DNA from 3 places in the Arthrobacter dokdonensis genome. Region 3 is predicted to be linked to each of the others. Evidence: riboswitches for the same ligand, from Rfam matches in the RefSeq annotation. Region 3 holds a riboswitch; each other region holds the start of a gene.
The links. Region 3 has a riboswitch for S-adenosylmethionine ahead of DMB86_RS05670 (hypothetical protein). Riboswitches for the same ligand answer to the same signal wherever they lie in the genome.
Positions count from the first base shown of each region.

Region 1: another riboswitch for S-adenosylmethionine. It lies ahead of DMB86_RS01260 (DUF1737 domain-containing protein); the one in region 3 lies ahead of DMB86_RS05670 (hypothetical protein).
Region 2: another riboswitch for S-adenosylmethionine. It lies ahead of DMB86_RS07690 (bifunctional o-acetylhomoserine/o-acetylserine sulfhydrylase); the one in region 3 lies ahead of DMB86_RS05670 (hypothetical protein).

Region 1 is NZ_CP029642.1:272,557-278,211, reverse strand. Features, by position in the region: gene DMB86_RS01275 (UDP-N-acetylglucosamine 1-carboxyvinyltransferase) at 1-759, shown strand, start outside; gene DMB86_RS01270 (O-succinylhomoserine sulfhydrylase) at 960-2,171, opposite strand; gene DMB86_RS01265 (rhodanese-like domain-containing protein) at 2,229-2,621, opposite strand; gene DMB86_RS01260 (DUF1737 domain-containing protein) at 2,618-2,878, opposite strand; SAM riboswitch class IV at 2,962-3,085, opposite strand; gene DMB86_RS01255 (aminodeoxychorismate lyase) at 3,240-4,157, opposite strand; gene cls (cardiolipin synthase) at 4,384-5,655, shown strand, end outside.
Region 2 is NZ_CP029642.1:1,748,877-1,754,531, forward strand. Features, by position in the region: gene DMB86_RS07685 (Tex family protein) at 1-1,925, shown strand, start outside; SAM riboswitch class IV at 2,125-2,242, shown strand; gene DMB86_RS07690 (bifunctional o-acetylhomoserine/o-acetylserine sulfhydrylase) at 2,324-3,640, shown strand; gene metX (homoserine O-acetyltransferase MetX) at 3,754-4,848, shown strand; gene DMB86_RS07700 (hypothetical protein) at 4,907-5,395, opposite strand; gene DMB86_RS07705 (SGNH/GDSL hydrolase family protein) at 5,500-5,655, opposite strand, start outside.
Region 3 is NZ_CP029642.1:1,279,165-1,284,819, reverse strand. Features, by position in the region: gene DMB86_RS05700 (NADH-ubiquinone oxidoreductase-F iron-sulfur binding region domain-containing protein) at 1-869, opposite strand, end outside; gene DMB86_RS05695 (ferric reductase-like transmembrane domain-containing protein) at 866-1,444, opposite strand; gene DMB86_RS05690 (FAD:protein FMN transferase) at 1,437-2,498, opposite strand; gene DMB86_RS20515 (hypothetical protein) at 2,500-2,787, opposite strand; gene DMB86_RS05680 (cupin domain-containing protein) at 2,916-3,500, opposite strand; partial or broken gene DMB86_RS05675 (sodium:solute symporter family transporter) at 3,675-4,183, shown strand; gene DMB86_RS20510 (hypothetical protein) at 4,198-4,365, shown strand; SAM riboswitch class IV at 4,377-4,488, shown strand; gene DMB86_RS05670 (hypothetical protein) at 4,502-4,816, shown strand; gene DMB86_RS05665 (biotin/lipoyl-containing protein) at 4,987-5,217, opposite strand; gene DMB86_RS05660 (alpha-ketoacid dehydrogenase subunit beta) at 5,214-5,655, opposite strand, start outside.

The DNA of each region.
Region 1 (5,655 bases), 1.0 Mb from region 3:
GTGATCCGCAACGCCAGCCCCAACTACATGGTCCAGGACCTCTGCTTTTACCTGCAGGAACTGGGCGTGCAGGTCGAGGGGATCGGCTCCACCACGCTGACCATCCGCGGCAGGTCCCGCATTGACGTGGACATTGAATACGCCCCCTCCGAGGACCCCATCGAGGCGATGAGCCTGATCACGGCGGGCATTGTGACCAAGTCGGAAGTCACCGTCACGCGCGTGCCCATCGAGTTCATGGAGATCGAGCTGAAGGTCCTGGAGCAGATGGGCTTCCACTACCTCAAGTCCGCCGAGTACACGGCCCGCAACGGCAAGACCCGCCTGGTGGACATCACCACCCTGCCCTCCGAACTGCATGCGGCACCGGACAAGATCCACCCCATGCCCTTCCCCGGGCTGAACATTGACAACCTGCCGTTCTTCGCGGTGATCGCCTCCTGCGCGGAGGGCACCACGCTCATCCACGACTGGGTGTACGAGAACCGCGCCATCTACCTCACGGAGCTGAACCGCCTCGGCGCCGGGGTGCGACTGCTGGACCCGCACCGCATTGACATCAAGGGCCCGACTGCGTGGCGGGCCGCGGAGATCGGCTGCCCGCCGGCCCTGCGCCCCGCCGCCTGCATCCTGCTGGCCATGCTGGCCGCCAAGGGAACCAGCGAGCTGCGCAACATCTACGTCATCGAGCGCGGCTACGAAGACCTGGCCGAGCGGCTGAACACCGTCGGCGCCGAGATCGAGTACTTCCAGGACTAAGTCCCAAAGTACGACGGCGGACGGTGACCTTTTGAGTCGAAAGGTCACCGGCCGCCGTCGTACCCGTTGAGGTTGGAGATCACGACGCCTCTTCGTCCCTCAGAGGCGTCGTGATCTCCAACCTCAACGGCCGGATCGGTGGTGATCTCCAACCTCAACGGCCCGATCGGTGGTGATCTCCAACCTCAACGGCCCGCGTTTCAGATGGCGGCGAGCGCCTGTTCCAGGTCCTTCTTCAGGTCGCCCAGATCCTCCAGGCCCACGGAGAGGCGCAGGACGCCGTCGGACAGGCCGATGGCGGCACGGCCCTCGGGCCCCATGGCCCGGTGCGTGGTGGTGGCCGGGTGCGTGATCAGCGACTTGGTGTCGCCCAGGTTGTTGGAGATGTCGATGATCGCGAGGGCGTTCAGCAGCTTAAACGCGGCGTCCTTCCGGGTGCCGGAGACCGGTTCGGCCAGTTCGAACGTCAGCACGGTGCCGCCGGCCTTCATCTGCTTCCTGGCCAGGTCATATTGGGGGTGCGATGGCAGCAACGGGTACTTGACCCAACTGATCTGAGGCTGCGCCTCCAGGAACTCGCCCAGGGCCAGGGCGCTGGCGCACGACGCATTCACGCGCAGGCCCATGGTTTCCAGCCCCTTGGTCAGCACCCACGCGTTGAACGCGGACAGTGCCGGGCCGGTGTGCCGCATCAGGTTCTTCACGGGCCCGTCAATGAACTCCTTGGTGCCCAGGATGGCGCCGCCCAACACGCGGCCCTGCCCGTCAATGTGCTTGGTGCCCGAGTACACCACGATGTCCGCGCCAAAGTCGCCGCAGCGCTGGAGCAGGGGCGTGGCGAAGACGTTGTCCGCGACCACTTTGGCGCCGGCGGCGTGGGCCAGTTCGCAGACGGCGGCGATGTCCACAATTTCCTGCATCGGGTTCGACGGCGACTCAAAGAACACGGCGGTGGTCGGCACGGACAAAGCCGACCGCCACTGGTCCAGGTCCGGTCCGTCCACAAACACGGTCTCCACGCCCCAGCGGGGGAGCAGCTCGTTCAGGATCACAAAGCAGGAGCCAAACAGGGAGCGCGAGGCCACCACGCGGTCACCGGCCCCCAGCAGGGCACCCAGGGCCGTGAAGACGGCGGACATGCCGGACGCCGTCGCAAAGCACGCCTCCTTGCCCTCAAGCAGGCGCAGCCGCTCCTGGAACGTGGCCACGGACGGGTTGCCGTAGCGCGAATACACGAAGCGGTCCACCTCGCCGGTGAACGACTGCTCGGCGTGCTCGGCGGATTCGTAGACGAAGCCGGAGTTCAGGAAGAGGGCCTCGGAGGTCTCCTGGAAGTTGGTCCGGTCCAGCCCGCCGCGGACCGCCTGGGTGTCTTCCGCCCAGCTGGCGGCGTGGTCGTTAAAGTTACTCAAGTGCGTGTGTTCCTTAGCTTTGGCAGGTGGTGCCGGGGTCACCGGCGTGGGACGTGCCTACTTCCAGGGCAGGCTGCGGTTCTTCCAGCCGTTGACGACGCGGTCGCCGTAGCCGTCGGGCACGCCCTCAAAGCCCTCGAGCACATTGAACGCCGTGTATCCGGCGGCAGTGGCGGCCTGCGCGGCGGCAACGGACCGGGCTCCGGAACGGCACAGCACCACCAGTTCCCGGTCGGTGGGCACGGCTGCCCGCAGCTCGGACACAAAGGCAGGGTTCGGCTCGCCCGAGGCAAGGTTCCACTGGATGAAGACGGCCTCCGCGTCCAGGGCGGAGACGTCCGGCACGCCAATGTGGGCCCATTCGCCGTCGGTGCGCACGTCCACCAAAACGGCGCCGGCGGCCACCTTGGCCCAGGCCTGGGCGGGCGCCACATCGCCGGCGTAGCTCACGCGATGCCCTCGCCGTCGAACTCTTCGGGGTCTTCCAGCCGTGAGACGGCGTGGGCGACGGCGGCGTCCGAGGAGGCCACGGCGTGCGGGAGGATGACGGCCTGGGCACAGATCACGGACGTGCCGTTGAACGTCACGGCGGGGCCGCCGTGCAGGATGTAGCCTTCCGCCAGCGCGGCGGAGATCCGCTCACAAAACGAGCTGTCGTCCGGGCCGGTGATCAGCCGGTAGGGCAGCGGGGCTTCTTCAACGCTCATGTGTACTCCTCAGTGCAGGCGGCGGCCGCTGCAAGCGGGTACCGGGCGGTGGAGGGGCCGTGGCAACCGGCACACCGCGGGGCAGTTCGCGCTTGCAAGCCGCAGCCGTTGGTTTGGCAGGGTTTGCCGAGTAGTCACCTGAGGCACCCCGCCGACACAGAGGGTTGCCGTCCAGCAAGTCAGGGCTTGGCGCTGGCACTCGTTACTCACAAGAAAAGTAACACATGGCTGGCGGGCACGGCCCATGGGGCCGGGGAAATGTGGCGCTGCATGACTTTTCCAGCAAAAGGACGGCCGGCAGGGGCAGCCCCGTCCGCCCGGCCGTGCGCCCGCCCCCTCCGCCCGGCCGTGCGCCTGTAGCCTAGGGCGTGCGGGCCAGCAGCGCGCTGAGTTCGGCAGTCAGCCGCGCGCGGACGTCCGAGGCGCCAATCTCCGTGCCATCGATGCTGTTGACCGGCGCGAGCAGCCTGATGCTGGACACGAGCCAGACGGCATCGGCGTCCAGCAGGTCCGCCGGCACCAGGGGGCCGTAGCCCAGCTCCCAGCCGGCTTCCCTCGCCGCGGCAAACAGGGCGCCCTGGGTGGTGCCGGGCAAAATGCCGCTGTCCAGGTTGGGGGTGATGAGCCGCTTGACGGGAGCGCCGCCGTCGTCCGTCACGTGGGCCAGGAGGACGGACGACGTCGGCCCCTCCAGCACGTGTCCGTCGCTGCTGGTGAAGATCACGTCATCCGCGCCCTGGGCGTGGGCGTGGCGCAGGGCCGCCATGTTAACGGCGTAGGAAAGCGTCTTGGCCCCCAGCAGCAGCCACGGCGCCCGGTGCGCCACGGTGCTGTCATAGCCGCGGTCCAGCAGGATCACGTCCAGGCCCCGGGCGCGCTGTTCGGCCAGTGCCGGGGAAACGGCGGTGGCCTGCACCCAGGCGGTGGGGGTGTCCGCGCCCTCGGGCCCGCGGGTGGCGATGAGCTTGATGACAACGTTGGTGTTGCCGTGCTCGTCCGGGACCTGGGGAGAGGCCTCGGAGAAGGCCGCGACCGCCGTCGCGATGGCCCGTAGCCAGACGGCGGCTTCGGGGACCTCCAGCCCCATCGACTGTGCGGAGGTGGCCAGCCGGTGCAGGTGGGCCTGCACCTTGCGGGGTTCGCCGTTGACGGCCAGCAGGGTTTCAAAAATGCCGTCGCCGCGGGTGACGCCCTGGTCGGTGGCCAGGAGGGCCGGAACGCCGGCGTCGACGAGGCGGCCGGACGGGTGTGCGGGGTCCAAAAACACCAAAACAGTCATGGATCGAGCTTAGTGCCCGTGCTTTGGGCGTCCGTCGGGTCTAGCGCGGCGCCACCGGTACCGGTCGAAGGTGAAGGAGCGGGCAATGCCCGTCAGGCCCGGCGATCCGTCTGCGTTTGTCCGGGGCAACGGTGAATTTTCCGCCCCCGGCGTTGGCCATGCCAGCCGGTAGGCTAAGTAAGGTCACTTGACGCGCACATGGCGCCACCTGAGGAGGCACCGCTTGATCTGGACAGCGTTCAGCCTGCCCAACGGACCCGCATGGCTCTCGGCCCTGCTGCTGCTGGCGGACATGTGCATCCGCATTGCCGTGCTCGGCATCATTCCCGGCAACCGCCGCCCCACCACTGCCATGGCCTGGCTGCTGTGCATCTTCTTTCTGCCGTACATTGGCCTGATCCTGTTCCTTATGTTCGGCAACTTCCGGCTGTCGCGCCGCCGCCGGGAAATGCAGGAGGCCGTCAACCGCCGCGTCGTTGAAGGAACACGGGAGATCGCCGGGCAGGTGACTCCGTACGACGGTCCGTCCTGGATCAACCAGGCCGTGGAGCTGAACCGGAACCTGGGCTTTTTTCCGGCCCTCGGCGCCAATTCGGTGGAACTGGTCAAGGGCTACCAGGAGTCGCTGGACGCCATGGCCGTGGCCGTCAACGAGGCCCGGGAATACGTCAATGCCGAATTTTACATCATGAGTTCCGACGCCTCCACCGACCGGCTGTTTCACGAACTCGAGGCCGCGGCCGCACGCGGCGTCAGGGTCCGGGTGCTCTTTGACCACATCGGTTCGCTGCGGGTGCCCGGCTACCGGGGCATGATCCGGAGGCTGAAGGCCAGCGAAATCCAGTGGCGCCGCATGCTGCCGCTGCTGCCTGTCAAGGGCCAGTGGCGCCGCCCGGACCTGCGCAACCACCGCAAGATCCTGGTGGTGGACGGCCGCGTCGGCTTCACCGGCTCGCAAAACGTGATTGAGCCGTCCTACCGCAGGAAGGCCAACGCCAAGGTGGGGCGCAAATGGGTTGAGCTCATGGCGCGGCTCGAGGGGCCGATTGTGGGCACGCTCAATGTCATGTTCGCCACGGACTGGTCCAGCGAGACCGAGGAAAACCTGGAGTCCCAGCTCGCCACCCACCACTGGGACTCGTTCGACGGCGGCGTGCTCTGCCAGGTGGTGCCCAGCGGACCCGGATTTGTCACGGAAAACAACCTGCGGCTGTTCAACACCCTGCTGTATTCGGCGGAGGAACGCATCACCATCTCCAGCCCGTACTTCGTTCCCGACGACTCCCTGCTCTATGCGATCACGACGGCGGCCCAGCGCGGGGTGCGCGTGGAACTGTTTGTCTCGGAGAAGGGTGACCAGTTCCTGGTCCACCACGCCCAGCGCTCCTACTACGAGGCACTGATGAAGGCAGGCGTGAAGATCTTCCTCTACCCCAAGCCGCTGGTGCTGCACGCCAAGCACTTCACGGTCGATGCGGACGTGGCCGTGATCGGCTCC
Region 2 (5,655 bases), 470 kb from region 3:
AGACGGGCCGGCTGCGATCCACAGTCAAAACAGGCAAGGCAGGGAAGGCCGCCGACGGAGAGAAATTCAAGGACTACTTTGACTTTTCCCAGCCGCCGCACACGCTGCCCAGCCACCGGGTGCTCGCGCTGCTGCGCGGCGAAAAGGAAGGCGTGCTGACACTGGACCTTTCGGAGGCGGACACCCGCGACGCCGACGCCCAGGCGCAGGCCCGCGCCCGCTATGAAAGCGCCGTGGCGCACTCCCTAGGCATTGCCGATGCCGGCCGGGCCGCCGACACCTGGCTCATGACCGGCGCCCGCCTGGCCTGGCGCACCCGCATCCTCACCCGCCTGTCCGTGGACCTGCGCGTGCGGATGTTCCAAAGCGCCGAGGAGGAATCGGTGCGCGTGTTTGCCGCCAACCTGCGCGACGTCCTGCTTGCCGCGCCCGCCGGCAACAGGGCCACGCTCGGCCTGGACCCGGGCCTGCGCACGGGCACCAAGGTGGCCGTGGTGGACGGCACCGGCAAGGTGGCCGCCACGGACACCATCTACCCGCACGCCCCGGCCAGGCGCTGGAACGAGGCCCTGGCCACGCTTGCTGCCCTGGTGGAAAAGCACCATGTGGAACTCATCGCCATCGGCAACGGCACGGCCAGCCGCGAAACCGACAAGCTCGCCGCCGAACTCCTCGCGGAACTCAAAAGGACCCATCCGGATCGCTTGGTCGCCAAGCTGGTGGTTTCCGAGGCCGGTGCGTCGGTCTATTCCGCCTCCGCCCTGGCCGGCGCCGAACTGCCCGGCATGGACGTCTCCCTGCGCGGCGCGGTCTCGATTGCCCGCCGCCTGCAAGACCCGCTCGCGGAACTGGTCAAGATCGATCCCAAGTCCATCGGCGTGGGCCAATACCAGCACGATCTCACCCCGGCCAAGCTGGAGCGCTCGTTGGACGCCGTGGTCGAGGACTGCGTCAACGCCGTCGGTGTGGACCTGAACACGGCGTCCCCGGCGCTGCTGGCCCGGGTGGCCGGTGTGGGGCCCCTGCTGAGCGAAAACATTGTGGCGCACCGCAACGAAAACGGCCCGTTCAGCAAGCGCCGCGAGTTGCTCAAGGTGGCCCGCCTGGGCCCCAAGGCCTACGAACAGTGTGCCGGCTTCCTGCGCATCACCGGGGGAGCGGAGCCGCTGGATGCCTCCAGCGTGCACCCCGAGGCGTACGGCGTGGCCCGCAGGATCCTGGCCGCCGTCGGTGCCGGGCCCGCGGAAATTTCCGGCGGCGTGGCGGCCGTGGCCGCCGTCGACCCCCAGGACTTCACGGACGGAACCTTCGGCCTGCCGACCGTGGCGGACATCGTCGCCGAGCTGCAAAAGCCGGGGCGCGACCCCCGCCCGCGCTTTGAAACCGCCACGTTCAGCGAGGGGATTGAGAAGATCACCGACTTGCGCCCGGGCATGATCCTGGAGGGCACCGTCTCCAACGTCGCCGCATTCGGCGCCTTCGTGGACATCGGCGTGCACCAGGACGGGCTGGTCCACGTCTCCGCCATGAGAAACACGTTCGTCTCCGACCCGCACACCGTGGTCAAGTCCGGCCAGGTCGTGCGCGTGAAGGTGCTGGACGTGGAGCCGGAACGCAAGCGCATCTCGCTCACCCTGCGCCTGGACGACGGGGCCAATGCCGCCGGCGCCAAGGCCGGAGCCAGAGCCGGGTCCACGACAAATGCTCCCGCGGACGACGCCGGCTCCCGAACACCGGCGCGTAACTCGCCGCGGGGCGGTGCCCAGGGGGCGCGCCAGGCCCGGCAGGGGCGGCAGGGCCGGCCGGTGGATGGATCCGGCCAGACCCGATCTCCGTCGACCGGCCAGGCCCGGCCGGCGGCACCGGCGGCGGACACCGCCATGGCAGAGGCTCTGCGCCGGGCCGGACTGGGCAAGCGCGGGTAGGGCGGGACAGCGCAGGGTCCGCTCCGCCGCGGCACTCCTCCGACGTGGGACGCCAAGGACAGGATGCTGCAGGTGGTCGGCACGGCACTTGTTCGGCCCTGCCCAGTTTTCGGCGCCAATGTCCAGCACATGTTCGGCCAGGGTCATAAAGCCGTCACAATGTTGCGGCGCGGCGGAGCGCTCTCGCACACTGGTAACAGGTCATGAGTGCCAGCGACAAGCCCCGGCTCGCTGGCCGGCAACCCTCCTTACCGCGGCGGGGTGCCCCGGGTGAAGACCTGGCGCTGGGCCAACCGGGCTCGGTGCAAGCGCGGGCCGCAACTTCCCCTCCCGCCCCCTGCGTCCCCGGACGCCGGGGCGCGGGACGTGGACGGCCTCTAGTGTGTAAGGAGCTCGAAGTGAGCAACGCTTGGTCATTTGAAACCCGTCAGATCCACGCCGGCCAGCAGCCGGATGCCGCCACCGGCGCCCGGGCGCTGCCGATCTACCAGACGACGTCGTTCGTGTTCCCCTCGACGGAAAGCGCCGCCGCACGGTTCGCGCTCACCGAACTGGAGCCCATCTACACGCGCATCGGCAACCCCACCGCCGACGCCGTCGAACAGCGCGTCGCCAGCCTGGAAGGCGGGGTGGGGGCCCTGCTCCTTGCTTCCGGGCAGGCCGCCACCACGTTCGCCATCCTCAACCTGGCGGAGGCCGGGGACCACATTGTGTCCAGCCCCAGTATCTACGGCGGCACGTTCAACCTGCTGGCCCACACGCTGAAGAAGCTCGGCATCGAGGTCACGTTTGTCTCCGATCCGGACAACCTGGATGAATGGCGCTCCTCGGTCCGGCCCAACACGAAGGCGTTCTTCGGCGAGACGGTCTCGAACCCGCGCCAGGACGTGCTGGACCTGGAAAACATCAGCGCCATCGCCCACGACGCCGGCGTGCCGCTGATCGTGGACAACACCCTGGCCACGCCGTACCTGATCCGCCCGCTGGAATGGGGCGCGGACATCGTGATCCATTCCGCCACCAAGTACCTGGGCGGGCACGGCAACGCCATCGGCGGCATCATCGTCGACGGCGGCAGGTTCGACTTCGCCGCCAGCCCGGACAGGTTCCCGGGATTCAACACTCCGGATGAGAGCTACAACGGCCTGGTCTACGCCCGCGACCTCGGCGTGGGCAGCGCCCTCGGCGCCAACCTGGCCTACATCCTCAAGGCCCGCGTGCAACTGCTGCGCGACCTCGGCTCCGCCATCTCCCCCTTCAACGCCTTCCTCATCGCGCAGGGCATCGAGACGCTGAGCCTGCGGGTGGAACGCCACGTCGCCAACGCCGTCAAGGTGGCCAATTGGCTTGAAGCCAATGAGAACGTCGACGCCGTGGCCTACGCCGGCATCCCGTCCAGCCCATGGTTTGAGCGCGGCCGCAAGTACGGCCCGAACGGGACGGGCGCCATCGTCTCCTTCGACATCAAGGGCGGGCTCGAGGCCGGGCGGCGTTTCGTGGACGGCCTGGAGCTGCACTCGCACGTGGCCAACCTGGGCGACGTCCGCTCCCTGGTGATCCATCCGGCGTCAACCACGCACGCCCAGCTGAGCGAAGAGCAGCGGCTGGCCGCCGGCGTCCGCCCCGGCCTGGTACGCCTGTCCGTGGGCCTGGAAGGCGTCGAGGACATCATTGCCGATCTCGAAGCCGGGTTCCGGGCAGCAAAATCAGCGTGAGTGCCGCGGACAGGACGGCGGCGGAGGATACCGTGTTCACCCCAGGCACCGACCCCGACACGTCCAACCCCGGCGGCAGCCCCTGGTCCGGCGCCGTCGGGCAGGGCGGCGGCGTGCTGCGCTCGGTGAACATTGGCGCGCTGGCGCTGGAGGCCGGGGGCGGACTGCCGTCCGTGACGGTGGCCTACGAATCCTGGGGGACGTTGGATGAAGACGGCAGCAACGCCGTCCTCATCCAGCACGCACTCACGGGCAGCACCCATGTCAGCCGCGGGGAGTCCGAGGAGGACGGCTGGTGGGAAGGTTTGGTCGGCCCCGGTGAAGTCATCGACACCGACAGGTACTTCGTGGTGGCCGCGAACATGCTCGGCGGCTGCTACGGGACCACCGGCCCCTCCAGCATTGCCGAGGACGGCGCGCCCTACGGCTCACGTTTCCCCTTCGTCACCATCCGCGACTCCGTCCACGCGGAGGCACGCCTGGCTGACGCGCTGGGGGTCACGTCCTGGCACGCCGTCATCGGTGGTTCGATGGGCGGCGCCCGCGCCCTCGAATGGGCGGTGACGTACCCCGAACGCGTGCGGCGCTGTGCCGTGGTGGCGGCCTGCGCCGCCAGCACGGCCGAGCAGATCGCCTTTGCCCAGGCCCAGGTGCTCGCCATCCGCCAGGACCCGCACTTTGCCGGCGGGGACTACTACGACGGCGCGGCCCCCACCCTGGGCTTGGGTCTGGCACGGCGGATCGCCCACATCACGTACCGGTCCGAGGCCGAGATGGGCGCCCGTTTTGGCCGCTTTGCGCAACCCGGTGAGGACCCGCTGGGCCACGCCCGGCTGCGTCCCGCCGTCGGGGGCGGCGCGGGCCGCTACCAGGTGGAAGGCTATTTGGACCACCAGGCGCAGAAGCTGGTCACCCGCTTCGACGCCAACAGCTACGTGGCCATCACCGAAGCCCTCATGAGCCACGACGTCGCGCGGGGGCGCGGCACACTGCCTGAGGCACTGGCCCGCACCGAGGGCGTGGAATTTCTGGTGGCCGCCGTCAACAGCGACCGCCTCTACTTCCCGGCGCAGTCGGATGAATTGGCCGAAGCCCTCCCCGGGCGCGTCGTGGTCCGCCGCATCGACTCCGCCATTGGCCACGACGGCTTCCTGACCGAAGTGGCCGCCGTCGGCGATCTGCTCCGGGAATCGTTCTTCACGGATTAAGCCCCAAAAAACCGGGTCCCGTTCCGCCTGCCGGCGATCGCTTCCCCGACAGTTGAAGCTAGAAGTTCTTGAAGATCGCCTCGCGGTGGGCGGCGTACTGCTCCGCCGTGACCTGGCCGGCGCGGCGTGCGGCGTCGAGCGCATCAAGCTGGCGTTTGAGTTCGGCCTCGGCCTTCATGCGCTCGTTGGCAAACCCGATGGTCTGGTGGCCCTGGACGGCGTCGTAACTTTTCATCGGCACACCGTTGAGCAGCGTGCCGCCGTACGGGATGGCCGGGGACTGCTGCACCGTGCCCGGCGTTGCCTGGTGCACGGACTGCGGCCCGCCGGGCTGCGAGTAGCCCGGGCTGCCCGGCCTGCCGGACCGGGGCGTCGTGGCGTAGGGCGAGGCGCTCCGTGCCCGCTTGCGGCGGGACGCCGCCCGGGCGAAGTTGGCGACCAGGACCACGGCAAAGAACACCAGAATGAACCACGGGGGCAGCGCGCCGGAACCGGAAGATGACGCGGCAACAGCTCCTGTCGCTGCAGGGTCGAGCATGGTCAGCACAACACACCTCTTCAGGCTTCAGTGGCGCGGATTCCGCACCTTCCCTCATCTTAGTCTGCCTGACATCATGTGGCGCGGTGCTTCACGGGGGAACGGGGCCGCCTTCAGCCCCGCATCTGGCCCCCTGATCCGGGCAGGGCCGAGCCGATGCCCGGCCCAAACACCGGGCCGGGGGTGGGCCGCTTGGCGGACATGCCGTCGCCGGACGATCTGTGGCGCAGCCGTCGCAGGACCCACGGCATGAGGAACTCGCGTGCCCA
Region 3 (5,655 bases):
CGGACCCAGCACCCGTGGTACCCGCCCACCAGGACGGCGGAAACGGCGTCGAGCCCCACCCCCGCCGACGCGAGCACGTCGCCCAGGCCGGCACCGCCGGGCACCTCGAGCACCACCTCCGACGGGACGTTGCCGGTCACCGACACCAGCCGCGTGCCCGGGTCCTCCGCAGTGCCCTCGGCGCGGAACCAGTCGGCCCCGTAGCGGGCCACGAGGGCGACGTGGGCCCACGTTTCAACGTTGTGGACCAGTGTGGGGCGGCCCTTGAAGCCACTTTCGGCCAGCCGTCCTGCAAGGTCGCGGGGCAGCGCCCTGCCGGTCTCCAGGAAATTGACCACGGCGCTGGCCTGGCCGGCCACAAAGGTGTCCGGTGCCTCGAGCAGCGCAATGCTCCGGGCATCCGCCCGTTCGGCGAGCGCCGCGGCCACAGGTTCCAGCCGTGCCGCGCCGGCATAGATGAACATGCTGCCCGCGCCGAGTGCCTCCGCCGCCGCGAGCAGCCCGTCGATGACCAGATGCGGGGCGTTGTGCAGCAGCGTGGCGTCCTTGAAGCTGAGCGGCTCGCCTTCCGCGCCGTTCGCGATGAGCACCGGCGCGCCCGTCCGCCGCGCATACCTGTTGGGCCTGCGGGAGAGGTCGACGGCGGCAAACTTCCGCCACGCGGAGAACCCCGCGCCGCCGCGGCCGGTCAGCCCGGAGGCCTCCAGCTCCTGCGCCAGCGATCCTCCCGGCGCGCGTCGCGGCATCGTGCCGTAGGCCGCGAGGTGCGCAGCATGCCCGGCGTTGGCGCCGCCAGCGAACAGCCGGGAAGCGGCGGACTGCCCGGCAGCGCCCCTTTCCACCGGCTCCACCGCCGTGTCCGCGCTCATGGCCGCCACCCGTTCCGGGCGGTTCCACCACTGCCCCGCAGCGACGCCGTCTCCAGGAAGCCGGCCGACACCCTCCACGCCGCCGCGGCCAGCACAGCCACGGTGAGTACGACGGCGGCGGCCACCACCGGCGCGCTCGTCCCGTCCGTTCCGTTCCCCACGGAGTGCGCCAGCGCCAGCGGCCACATGACATAGCTGGCCCAGTGCACCACACGGAATGTCCGCTGTCCCAGCCGGTGCCGGAGGGCGCTGGTGACCACCACGGCGGCCATCAGGTCCAGGGCCACCGTGCCCAGGCCCTGCCAAAACCCCCTGTAGCTGCCCAGGAAGGGGACCACCACGTCCACCAGGTTGACCCGCGCGTAGGAATCGAGCAGCAGGGGCGTCACATGGAAAACAAGGAACACCACTGCCAGCAGCGAAATGTTGCGGTGCAGCAGTGAAACGGAAAACCGCGGAATGACCAGCAGCGGCCGCCCGGACCTGGCCAGAATGCCCAACAGCACCGAACCCGTCAGGAGCACCATGGACACCAGGCCGCTGACCCGGGCAAAGGCCCACATGGCGTCATCCATGGAAACCAGCTCCCGCCAGCTCGGGCGCGGGCCAGCCCGCCGTCGTCAGGACGCGGCCGCCCTGGTCCACCAGACGGGCGCTGACGGAGGAATCCCGCAGCCAGGCGGCGGCCGCATGCCCCTTGACGATGGCGGCGGTGCTGTACGCATTGGCCTCCAGCGCGGTGGGCGCGGCGACGCTGGCACTGCGCCAGACGGCGTCGGCCGGCAGTCCGAAGCGCGGGTCCAGGATGTGGTGGCGCAGCGCGCCGGCCTGCTGCCAGCGGCGCTTGGACGTGCTGGAGGTCGCCAGCGCGCGGCCCGCCGGCAGGGACACCTGCTGGGCGGGGTCGCCGGGCGTGTCCTGGACCAGGACCTGCCAGTGCCCGGCCGCCCCGTCCGGGGCCGGGCCCGCGGTGGCGATGTCGCCGCCCAGGTTCACCAGCACGCCGCAGCCACGTTCGACGGCGATCCGCGCCGCCGCCATGTCCGCCGCCACCGCCTTGGCCGTGGCGCCGAGATCCACGGTGACGTCCGCGGGAACAGTCAGGCACCTGCTGTCCAGGGCGATGCGAGTCCAGCCGGGCGCGCGGGGCTCGTGCGGCTGGGGCGCGCCGGGCAGGAGGGCACTGGGCTGGGGCGCGTGCGCCTGGGACCTGCCGGCGGACGAAAGTCCTGTGGAGGACGGACCGGCAGCCAAGCGGCCGGCCGACCGGGCGCCGTCGTTCCTTCCGGGCCCGGGGAGGGAAGCAAAATCCGCGTCGTAGCCGAGGGAAATGAGGTCCCCGCCCAGGGTGGGGTCCACGGCGCCGCCCGTCCACCGGGCCGCCGCCAAGGCTGACTCCATCAGGGTGGCCAGCAGCGGAGACACGGTGGCGCCGTGCACCAGGTCCCCGCGCCGCACCGCCAGTTCCGAGTCCGTGCGGAAGCGGCTGCAGGCGAGGTCGACGGCGTCGAGCATCCCTTGTGCCAGCCTGGCCGCGGCATCGGCCTGCCCGGGATCGGTCACCACCACCGAGGCGGACAGTCCCCACACCTGCCAGGACCGGCGGGCCGTGGCGTCATCCGGCGCCACGTCAGGATCCCGCCGACCGGGAGTGGCTGGCGCTTCCGTTGCCGGGCAGCAGCTGGGTGCCGGAGGAGGAGCCGGACTGTGAGCCGGAGTCCGGTGAGGAACCTGAGTCCGAGGACGGGTCCGGCGTCGTGGTGCCGCTGTTTTGGGTCGTTGCGGCCTTGGCTGCGTTGGCGGCGTTGATGGTGCCATCCAATGCAACGCTGCCCAGTGCCGCCGTCCCCAGTGCGCCCATGGCCACCACGGACGTGACCGTCTGGGCGATTTTCCTGCCGTCGGCTGTTCGTGCCATGACGGGCCCTCGCTCTCAAAGTCCAAGTTTGGCGTTGTGTCCTGTCTTCAAGGATCAACGTGCTGGCTTTGAATTTGCCGTGAACGGGCCGGTGGGAACTTAGGTATCCGCTTGGCGGCTCGTGGGCGTCAGTAGCCCGATCCGGAGGCGGCGGGGACCAGGATGAACAGGGCCTCCACGGGGGCGGCGGAGCGGTTCTCCCAGGAATGCGGCTCCCGGCCGGGGAAGGAGAGCGTGTCCCCGGCCTGCAGGTCGTACGATTCCTGGGTCATGATCAGCGTCAGCTCGCCGCTGACGATGTGCAGCACGTCAACGTCACAGTCGACGGCGTACAGCTCGGATTCGCCGCGGCCAAACGGTTCGATGGTGGTGCCAAGGATTTGCAGGCGGCGCTCCGAGCGGGCGGTGAGCAGCCGTTCCACGATGCCCTCGCCCCCCAGCGAGATGCGCGGGCCCTCACCGCGGCGCGTCAGGTGCGTCTCGGGGGCGGCAAAAAGCTCGCCGATGGAAATGGACAGGACTTGGCACAGTGTCACGAGGGACGCGACACTGGGAGAGGTGAGGTCACGCTCCACGCGGCTCAGGAACCCCTTGGTCAGCCCGGTCGCGTCGGCCACATGCTCAATCGTGAGCCGCTGTGACTGACGGGCGGCACGGATCCGTGAGCCGATGGCCACCGGGGCAGAGCTGGGTTCAACGGGCAGTGCCTTCATGTGTGCTCCTAAGGGGTCCGGGCTACGCGCACCCACCGTGGCCCTCCCACGGGCAGGGTCACTTTGACTGTCGCGTCCATCACAGTTTAGCCTAATGGACAACGGATGTTGCCTCTTGGGCAATTTTATTTCGCGGATCCGCAGCCACTCTGGAGCACCTTCATGACCTTTAACGTTGCCATAGGCATGCTGCTGCTGAGCCTCCTCTTCGCCGGCACCATCCTGCGCCTGAAGATCTACACCGTTTCCCAGATGCTCAGCCTGCGGTACGGCCAGAAAACCACCACGATGTCCGGCATCGTCATGCTGGCCTAGACTGTCCTGATCTCGGCCACCTCTTCGGGCGCCCATGCCACAATTTTTGTGGTCCTGTCCGGCTGGGACCGGTGGCTCGCCATTGCGGTGGGCGGCGCCATCGTGCTGGTCTACTCAACCATCGGCGGCATGTGGTCCATCACGCTCGCCGACCAGGTGCAGTTCGTCATCAAGACCGTGGGCGTCTTCCTGCTCATGCTCCCGTTCGCGTGGAAGGCCGTCGGCGGCCTGTCCGGCATCCAGTTCCGGGTGGAGCCAGCTTCTTCCAATGGAACGGGATCGGCCCGCAGACCATCATCACCTACCTTGCCATCTACACCCTGGGCCTGCTGATCGGCCAGGACATCTGGCAGCGCGTGTTCACCGCCAGCTGATCTCCATCGTGGTCAGCGACGTGGTCTTCGCGCTGACCATCGCCTACGACATCCTGGTGGGCGGGCTGCCCGTGGCCATCATCGGCGGTCTGGCCTGGGCGTGGGGAGTTGGAAGTGGGGCGGGTGGTGACGTAATTTATTACGCCGCCACCCGCCGTCGTACTTTTTGGCGGTAGAGTGGTGCCAGCTTCAAGAGATGCGGCGCCAAGCTCCGACTGGCCGCGCACCAACCCCATGTTCACAGGGTGGTTCGGATGAGGAAGCGGCCCGACGCCAACCGGTGCGGGCAAGAGCACACGCAAAGGCCATGACATGACCATTACTGCCGTCAACCGCCCCGTCCGCACACAGCAGGCCAACCGCACCGTCCGCACACAGCAGGCCAAGCGCCCCGAAGGCATCCCCGTCCTGCCCGCCGTGGACATCAACCTCGGATCCGTCACGTTTTTCACCCCGGGCGGGCACCGCCAATACTGGTCCGCCGAACCGGCCGAACTGGTCAACGCTCTCACGGAGGCCGTCCGGCCGGCCCAGTGGATCCCCGAAATCGGCACCCTGGTGGTGACCGTCGCACAGACGGGTGTGCGGGCGGGCCGGCGCCTCGGCTTCCGCCTCGCGGCACACTAGCTGGCTCGGCCACCAGTCGCTGGCGTCTGGAAATACGGCCGGGTGATCAGCTCGAAGCCGTGCCCTGGCGGGTCCTTAAAGTAGACTCCGCGCCGGCCGACCGGCCAATCCGTGTCTGGCGCGAGGCCGGTCCGGTAATCACCGGACCGGCCCACATGCGGTGAAGATCCTCATTCGATGACGGCGATCACGGCACCCTGGGCCACCTCGTCGCCCTCCTGGACCCGGAGCCGGACGGTGCCGGCCAGGGGCGCGTAGATTTCGGCGTCGACCTTGTCGATGGACACCTCGGCGAGCAGGTGCCTGTCCTTGACGGGGTCGCCGTCGGCCACGTACCAGGTGGACACCACGCCGGGCTCGGACGCGTCGCCGGTCATCATCGGAAACAGGACATCAGTCACGCGGCCACCGCCTTTCTCACCGCGGCCTCGATGCGCGCGGACGTTGGCAACACAGCATATTCCAGTTCCCGGGCGTACGGAATGGGAACGTCCGGCACGCACACGCGGCTGAACGACTTCAGCAGCGACGGGTCGTGCTCGGTGATGGTGGCCGCGATCTCCCCGGAGAGCCCGAACGAGCGGTAGTCCTCATCCACCACGATGACCCGTCCGGTCTTGGCTGCCGTCGCAATCACGGCACCCCGGTCCAGCGGGACAAGCGAGCGCAGGTCCAGCACCTCCACGCTGATGCCCTCCGGCGCCAGCTTCTCGGCCACGTCCAAGCTGTGGTGCACGGACAGTGACAGCGTCACAATGCTCACGTCGGCGCCTTCGCGGGCCACCCTGGCCTTGCCGATCGGCACCACGTAGTCCCCCTCCGGCACGGCGCCGATCGAG